DNA from 2 places in the Alteromonas sp. Cnat3-28 genome. Region 2 is predicted to be linked to the other one. Evidence: predicted binding sites of a transcription regulator. Region 2 holds the regulator's gene; the other holds the start of a gene.
The links. Region 2 encodes ArgR, which controls arginine synthesis, uptake and breakdown. Its sites were predicted from a motif close to ANTGAATANNTATTCANT; they were not measured.

Region 1: MHM87_RS12135 (aspartate aminotransferase family protein) is a predicted target of ArgR. The motif match lies at 2,014-2,031, and genes of this name have one in related genera.

Annotation. Positions count from the first base shown of each region.
Region 1 is NZ_JAKREY010000010.1:128,193-132,473, forward strand. Features, by position in the region: gene MHM87_RS12125 (aminodeoxychorismate/anthranilate synthase component II) at 1-322, shown strand, start outside; gene MHM87_RS12130 (HDOD domain-containing protein) at 620-1,786, shown strand; gene MHM87_RS12135 (aspartate aminotransferase family protein) at 2,249-3,457, shown strand; gene astA (arginine N-succinyltransferase) at 3,478-4,281, shown strand, end outside.
Region 2 is NZ_JAKREY010000018.1:44,420-48,700, forward strand. Features, by position in the region: gene MHM87_RS16065 (type 1 glutamine amidotransferase domain-containing protein) at 133-816, shown strand; gene argR (transcriptional regulator ArgR) at 882-1,346, opposite strand; gene mdh (malate dehydrogenase) at 1,584-2,522, shown strand; gene ppc (phosphoenolpyruvate carboxylase) at 2,960-4,281, opposite strand, start outside.

The DNA of each region.
Region 1 (4,281 bases), on a different contig from region 2:
GTTTGGTGCCAAGGTAGTAGGTGCACAAGAGATTAAGCATGGAAAAGTTTCACCCCTAACACACCGCAACAGTGGCCTGTTCAAAGGCTTACCTAACCCATTTAACGTGACGCGCTACCACTCATTGGTTTTAGATCCCGCATCGCTACCTGCCTCACTGAGTGTTGATGCATGGTGTGAAACCGCAAAGGGCACAAAGGAAATCATGGCAATTTCCCATAATCATCACCCTATTTGGGGCGTGCAGTACCACCCCGAGTCACTACTTACCGAACACGGTCATAGCGTACTGGATGCGTTTCTTCAGTTTAAATCAATTTAAGTATACGAGTTTGATGCCGATACGCTTCTATAGTGTAAAAGGTTACGCTTGAAGGCCAGAATTACTCGCAATTCACTGATTTTTCGTTTAACTTTTCATAATTCGTTTTAGCCAATGCGCTGAATAAAGATTTTACGAAGCATCGCACACGCAATATCAACAGTTGCAGGGTAAATAAGGCTTGCTTTCAAGCAGTAGCTACCATTTTCATCATTACCGTAGCGAAAGTAATAAAGGCCCCTGATGTACGATAATATTGCCGTTCACCAAAAAGTTATGAGCAGGAGTGCTTTTAATATGACAATGGGGGCAACCACACCGCCCACGATAGATGATCGTTTTGAAAATATGATCATATCCCCAGAGCGAGTGCTGGAAATGCTAGGAAGGCGCAAGGTGGGAGAGGTAAGCTTCGAGCAATCGGAGCAAGGTGATGCGCGCAGGCTGCTACTGCACGTTGAAAAAGTGGCGATTGAAAACAAGCGCCTTCAAGAGAAAACCGAAGCGTCATACCTTGAATCAGTGAGTCACCATCTTCACGAGATCCTTCTAGGTGAATTAACAGAGCAGCTAGGCTATACCGACGAACTCGTTCAAAACGTACTTAACTTGCCCGAAAACATCGGCGAGCTTCTTGATGCACTTTCCGTGAAAGCATGCTCGGTTTCGAAACTAGAGCCAATTGCCGCAACCATGCCATGGCTTTATGATGAACTGATCGTTGTGGTGAATACTCCACAATTTAGACGCAAAGACTCCCGTGGGCGTATCATTGTTGTAGAGACACTGCGCACAGCATTGAGCTTTTTGGGTATTGAAAACCTACGCACATTGATACCGTCGCTCATCTTAAAGCGTGCTATGCCTCAGATTACCGACCCTTACCCGCTAATTAAACAAAAGCTTACGCCTTATACGACTGGCGTTGCCATAACGGCGAAACGCCTTGCAGCGCTTACGGATCTAAACAAAAACCAGGCTTATACCCTTGCGATGCTTAGTAATTTGGGGCGTTGTGTCGTAACAAGACTTTACTTCAAACTGTTCGATAAAATTCAGCTACACCTGTTGCAAGAATGCCAGAAAGACAAAGAGCAAAAGCGACATGAAGCGCTACTCAAAGTGGCTCCTTCAGCCAACCACCTTATTGCTCTACAGCAAGAATTCGCAGATGCAATCAGCGCGGATATTCTGGAGTGGATGCATTTAATGCGCTTGCCTATTGCAGAACCGATGCGAGCGTGTGCCGATAAAGTACCTGCACAGCCTAAAACACTCAGTAAGGTACTTCATCAAGCCCGAACCTACACACAAGTTCGGATGTTACATCAGTTAAAGCTTGTTGAAATGAAAGAAGTAAAGCCGCTTTTCATGGAGCAACGCTACCCTGCAGGTGCACTCGAAAAACTCAAAACCATTGATATTTTCACCCTTCCTTTGGTGAAAAACGAAGAGAATCATTAATTTTTTAGTGGATATTCATGCACTCGTTATGCACCTTTTTCATTTCATGTGCATGATGCCCCAAATTATTGACGCTTGCTCAATGCCTTGCCCGTTTTTAGCGACATTAAACAGGTAAGGCTTCCAGTCCTATCTCCCCTTTCTTATTGCTTCACAGTACATTAAAACCCGTATGCAGCCCTTTTCTCAGCGCAAAAATTGATTATTACTAATTGATATAGCCCAGTAGTTAATAGTTATTCACTTTTCCTGCAAATTAAGCCACAGTCCTTATAAATAAAGGGCTGCAGCCCTTTGCATAGAAGACAAATGTTAAAAAAAATGGCATACTGTTGAACAAATCCGATTAGTTTTTACGCGCCCAATTAACGCTTATCGACCAAAGTAGTACTAAAATGTGCTCATAGATTCGATAGGCCAAATCACACGGTGTGATTGGCGCCCAACGCAGAGGTAACAAAGATGAACGTAACTCGCGCTACATTTGATGATGTAATGGTTCCTAACTATAACCCAGCAGGTATGGTACCTGTTCGAGGTGAAGGTTCACGCGTATGGGATCAAGATGGAGCTGAGTACATCGACTTTGCAGGCGGTATTGCAGTTAACGTTTTAGGTCACTGTCACCCAGAGCTTGTGAAAGCTCTTAATGAACAAGGCAGAAAGCTTTGGCACTTAAGCAACGTTTTCACTAACGAGCCAGCCCTTCGTTTAGCTAAAAAGCTAAATGACGCAACGTTTTCAGATAGAGTTTACTTCGCAAACTCAGGCGCAGAAGCGAACGAAGCAGCATTGAAGCTAGCTCGTCGCTGGGCGCTGGACAAGCACGGTGAAGACAAAAACCAAATCATCGCTTTCAACAAAGGTTTCCACGGCCGTACCTTCTTTACCGTAACAGTAGGTGGTCAAGCTGCTTACTCTGACGGTTTTGGTCCTAAGCCAGGCGCTGTTGACCACTGTGACTACAACGATTTAGCTGCCTTTGAAGCGCTAATTTCTGACAAAACCTGCGCGGTAATGATGGAACCGCTTCAGGGTGAAGGCGGTATTATTCCACCTGATGTAGATTTCGTAAAAGGCGTTCGCGAACTTTGTGACAAGCACAACGCATTACTTATTTTTGACGAAGTTCAGTCGGGTGTTGGTCGTACTGGTCACCTTTATGCCTACATGGGTCTTGGCGTAACACCTGATATCCTAACAACCGCTAAATCTCTTGGTGGCGGCTTCCCAATTGGCGCCATGCTTACCACAGCAGACATCGCTGCACACCTTAAGCCAGGTACCCACGGTAGTACTTACGGTGGTAACCCACTAGCCTGTGCTGTTGCGGAAAAAGCGTTAGATATCGTGAACCAGCCAGAAGTGCTTGAAGGTGTACTTAAGAAAGAAGCCCTATTCCGTGAACTACTAGGCGCTATCAATGAAAAGTACAACGTATTTGAAGAAGTACGTGGTCAAGGCATGCTGTTAGGTTGTGCGTTAAATGAGAAATACCAAGGCCGTGCACGTGACTTCATGATGGCTGCAACGAAAGAGAACCTTATGTGTCTTGTTGCTGGCATGAACGTTATTCGTTTTGCACCTTCACTGGTTATTCCTGATGAAGACATCAAAGAAGGTCTTGCACGTTTTGAACGCGCCGTTGCTGCCGTTGTAAACGCCGAATAATTACAACACGAGTAGCGAACATGAATATCATTCGCCCTATCACGAAGGCCGACTATAACGCGCTTAAAGAAATCGCCGTTGAATCAGGTATTGGCTTTACGTCTTTACCTGTCAACGACGAGTTGCTGCAGCGTAAAATTGATCGTGCAGAAACTGCGTTTAACAAACCAAACGTAACCGAACCTGGCGATGAGTCATACTTGTTTGTAATGGAAGATACCACTACCGGACAGGTAGTGGGAACAACAGGTATTGAAGCGGCTGTTGGTATAGACGATGCGTTCTATCATTACCACCTAAGCAAAGTAGTGCACGCCTCGCGCGAGCTTAACATTCACAACACGGTAGACATTCTAACGTTTTGTAATGACTACACCGGTGTTACTGAAATATGTACGCTGTTTCTTCGCGAACAAGCCCGTGGCGGCATAAACGGCCGCTTCCTTTCGAAGGTTCGATTCTTGTTCATGATGGAGCACCGTGAACGCTTCTCAGAGACAGTTATTGCTGAAATGCGCGGAGTGAGTGACGAAGAAGGACGCTCACCGTTTTGGGAGTGGTTGGAAACCCATTTCTTCTCTATGGATTTTCCTACTGCCGACTACTTAACTGGCATTGGTAATAAAGTGTTTATTGCTGAACTCATGCCGAAGTACCCGATATACGTAAATCTGCTTAGCAAAGAAGCGCAGGAAGTCATTGGCGAAGTCCATGACAAAACACGCCCTGCCCTTCAGCTTCTTGAAGAAGAAGGCTTTTCTTGCCGCGGCTACGTAGACATTTTCGACGCAGGCCCGACGGTAGAAGCAAACTTAAGCCACATC
Region 2 (4,281 bases):
GGCACTTTTTTATGCCCGCCATTAATCTCACAATCATGCAATCAAACGATCCTCCGCTTTTTTAATGATCTAACTACGTACATTAGCCGAAGTAATTGACGACAAATTTTTAAATGCTCGCAAGGAGGGCTTATGTCAAAACGTATGCTAATGGTAATGACATCTCACGAAATTATGGGTGATACCGGCAAAAAGACAGGCATGTGGTTGGAAGAGTTTGCTGCGCCGTACTACGCATTTAAAGACCAAGGATATACGATAACTTTGGCGTCACCCATGGGAGGGCAAGTGCCTATCGATCCCAATAGTCTGGCTGACGATGCAATGACCGATGACGCTATGCGATATACGAAAGATGAGCTGGCGCGTAGCGCTATAGCGTCGACTATTCCGCTTGAAGATGTGAGAGCTGAAGAGTTTGACGCGGTGTTCTATCCAGGGGGACACGGTCCGTTGTGGGACCTTTCTGACAATGTGCACTCGATAAAACTAATCGAAGACACTATCGCAGCTAATAAACCCGTTGGGGCAGTATGTCACGCGCCAATTGTGCTTAAGGACGTTAAAACGCCTGATGGCAAATACCTGGTAGAGGGAAAATCTGTTACCGGATTTTCAAACAGTGAAGAAGCTGCAATGGAACTTACAGACGTAGTGCCTTATCTGGTTGAAGATGAACTGGTTAAAAAAGGCGGTAAGTATGAGAGCGCCGACAATTTTGCTGTAAAAGTGTGTACCGACGGGTTACTGGTGACGGGACAGAATCCGCCGTCATCACGACCAGCAGCCGATGCGCTGATTAAGCTATTGAGTTAGCGTCAGCGAACAGCAGAATATATAGTGCCCTCAATGAGAGGGCACCGTTTTAATAGCGTGGCTACCTAAACGTTCTCAAACAGGTCTTCAACACGCTGTCTTAGTTCTTCGATTCTAGACACATCCGCTGGCGCGATGAAAATAGTGTCGTCACCTGCTATGGTGCCCAAAACTCCGTCTTTCTTACTTAATGAGTCAAGCAAGCGCGCAATAAGCTGTGCAGCACCAGGGCTGGTTCTAATGATTACCATTACGTTGTTGTGAACGATATCCAGTACCAGCTGTTTAAGAGGGCTTTTAGCCGTAGGCATACCTAGCTCTGGAGGCAAGCAATACACCATGTCACCTCGGGCATTTCGCGTGCGTACCGCGCCGAATTTGCTTAGCATTCTAGAGATTTTAGATTGGCTGATGTTGTCGAAGCCTTGTGCTTTTAATGCATCAACAATTTCGCCCTGTGAACCGTAACTTTCTGCTTTAAGAATTTCTTTAAAAGCTTTGATGAGTAGCTCTTGTTTTGCGTTTGCCATTAGCGCTCTTTTCTTTTTTGAGGGTTATCGTTAGGAATTATATTTAGTATGCGTATATTGTGCCGTACAGGTAGACTTTGCGCAATTTCTTTGCATAATCATTCATGATAATGAATATCGAGATAAAATCGCCATAAATAACGTTAATAAGACGATCCGGTGATTGAGTTTTCCCCCGCGTTGCATTAGTGTGACGTTCCGTTTAAATACGTGAAGTAATCCCATAGGAGAAATGGTATGAAAGTAGCCGTGTTAGGTGCTGCCGGTGGTATTGGTCAGGCGCTGTCTTTGTTGTTGAAAACACAATTGCCAGCAGGTTCAGATTTAGCGCTTTACGACGTAGCGCCAGTTGTTCCTGGTGTTGCCGTTGATTTGAGCCACATCCCCACTGCGGTAAAAGTAACCGGTCACGGTAAAGATGACCTAGCTGATGCACTAACTGGAGCAGACGTTGTTCTAATTCCAGCGGGTATGCCTCGTAAGCCAGGTATGGATCGTTCTGATCTATTCAACATCAACGCCGGCATTGTTAAAAACCTAATTGAAGGTGTAGCTGATAACTGCCCGAACGCGTGTGTTGGTATCATCACTAACCCAGTTAACACTACTGTTGCTATTGCAGCTGAAACGCTTAAAGCAAAAGGCGTTTATGACAAGAACAAGCTTTTTGGTGTAACGACACTAGACGTTATCCGTGCTGAAACGTTTGTTGCTGAACTTAAAGGTGTAGACGTATCTTCTGTGCACGTACCGGTAATCGGTGGTCACTCTGGTACAACTATCCTTCCTCTACTTTCACAAGTTGAAGGCGTAGAGTTCACAGACGAAGAAGTTGCTAGCCTAACTACTCGTATCCAAAACGCGGGTACTGAAGTTGTTGAAGCTAAAGCGGGCGGCGGTTCTGCAACCCTATCAATGGGTCAAGCAGCAGCACGCTTCTGTCTATCTCTAGTTGCAGCAATGCAAGGCGAGAACGTGGTTGAGTACACTTATGTACAAACTGACGACAGCGACGACGCAGCATTCTTTGCACACCCAGTTCGCCTAGGCGCAAATGGTGTTGAAGAAATCTTGCCATACGGCGAGCTAAGCGCATTCGAAGAAAAAGCGAAAAACGACATGCTTGAAGGCCTACGTGGCGACATCAAGCTAGGCGTTGACTTCGTAAACGGCTAATAGCGCTATTGGCGGGCTAGCCTGAAAAGGCAATCAAAACGTAGGCCCGCCGTTAATACGTCCATGTAGGCTTCGCCGCCGCATCCCTGCGGTGGAGAGCCTACATTTTAAGTGCCTTCCCAGTCTTTACATCAAGATGCGATTTTATAAGTCCTCATTACTCTAGAGTAGAAAGCCTGTAACGACCTTACGTATCCAGTCTTTTTGTTGCGTCTTTGTAGGCTTCGTCACCGCATCCTTGTTATAGGAGAGCCTGTTTCTCAAACTCCTGCCAATTCAATCCATTACCGAACATCCTTTGGCACACTCATGACTTGAGAAAGAAGCGAGCCTGTTAAAACCTTATAAAACTCGCTCGCTAGAGTTAAGCAACATGCAAAAAAAAGCCTGCTCAATGAGCAGGCTTCTAGTAACAACGCTAAGCGCTTAATTGGGTATTACCCCGTATTACGCATACCGATGGCAATACCCGCGATGGTAACCATCATGGCGCGTTCTAGACTGGTGTTCTGTGCATCGTCACCGGCTTTACGGATACGATCTAGAAGCTCAATTTGCAGGTAATGAAGGGGCTGAAGGTATCCTGCGCGGATCTCCATCGATTCTTTACCCTGCGGGTCGTTCTTCATTATGTCGTCGTTGCCAGTGATAGCCAACAGCGAGGAGATACTTTGTTTTAGCTCGCTGCGCAGCGCTTCACCAAAATGTTTGAGCTCTTTGGGTACCAAGCGCTCATCATAAGCTTCACTGATACGCGGATCGGCTTTATGGAACACCATGTCCAGCATTGAAAGACGTGAACGATAGAACGGCCATTCGCTGAACATTTCGTTAACCACTTTTTCGTTTTCCGGGGTCTTCACGCTATCAATAGCACGCATAACGCCTAGCCAGCTTGGTAGCACCAAACGGGTTTGTGCCCAAGCAAATATCCATGGAATAGCGCGTAGGCTCTCAATACCGCCTTGTGGCTTACGCTTCGCTGGGCGACTACCTAGTGGGAGTTTGCCTAACTCTTGCTCTGGCGTTGCAACACGGAAGTAAGGTACGAACTCTTTATCGTGACGCACGGTTGCACGATAGTTGTCACGACCTTGGGCTGCCATTGCAGTTATAAGCTCTCGCCATTCTTCTTTTGGTGCCGGAGGCGGGAATAACATGGCTTCAATTATGGCGCTGGCGTAAATACCTAGGCTGCGTTTAGCCAGCTTAGGCATACCGAATTTATAGCGAATAGTTTCGCCTTGCTCAGTTACACGGAAGCCGCCGTCTAGCGAGCCAGGAGGCTGAGAGTAAATGGCAGCATGTGCTGGCAAGCCACCACGACCAATTGTACCGCCACGGCCGTGGAATAGCGTCAGGCTTACGTCAAACTCATCAGCAATCGCAACCAAGGCTTCTTGTGATTGGTATTGAGCCCAGCCCGCAGCAAGTGCACCTGCGTCTTTGGCTGAATCTGAATAACCAATCATAACGAATTGACGACCTTTAACGTAACCGCGATACCAGTCGATAGACAGAAGTTTGCGCATTACGTCAGGCGAGTTGTTCAAATCGTCTAGCGTCTCGAACAATGGCGCCACTGGCATTGCCCAATCTACACCACTTTCTTGAAGTAGCAGCTGAACGGCCATAACGTCCGATGGCTCACTGGCCATAGAGATAATATAGATACCAAAACCGTGTTTGCTGTGCTTCGCAATTACCTTACAGGTATCAAGCACTTCTTTCACGTCATCAGACGCATCCCATTGAGCAG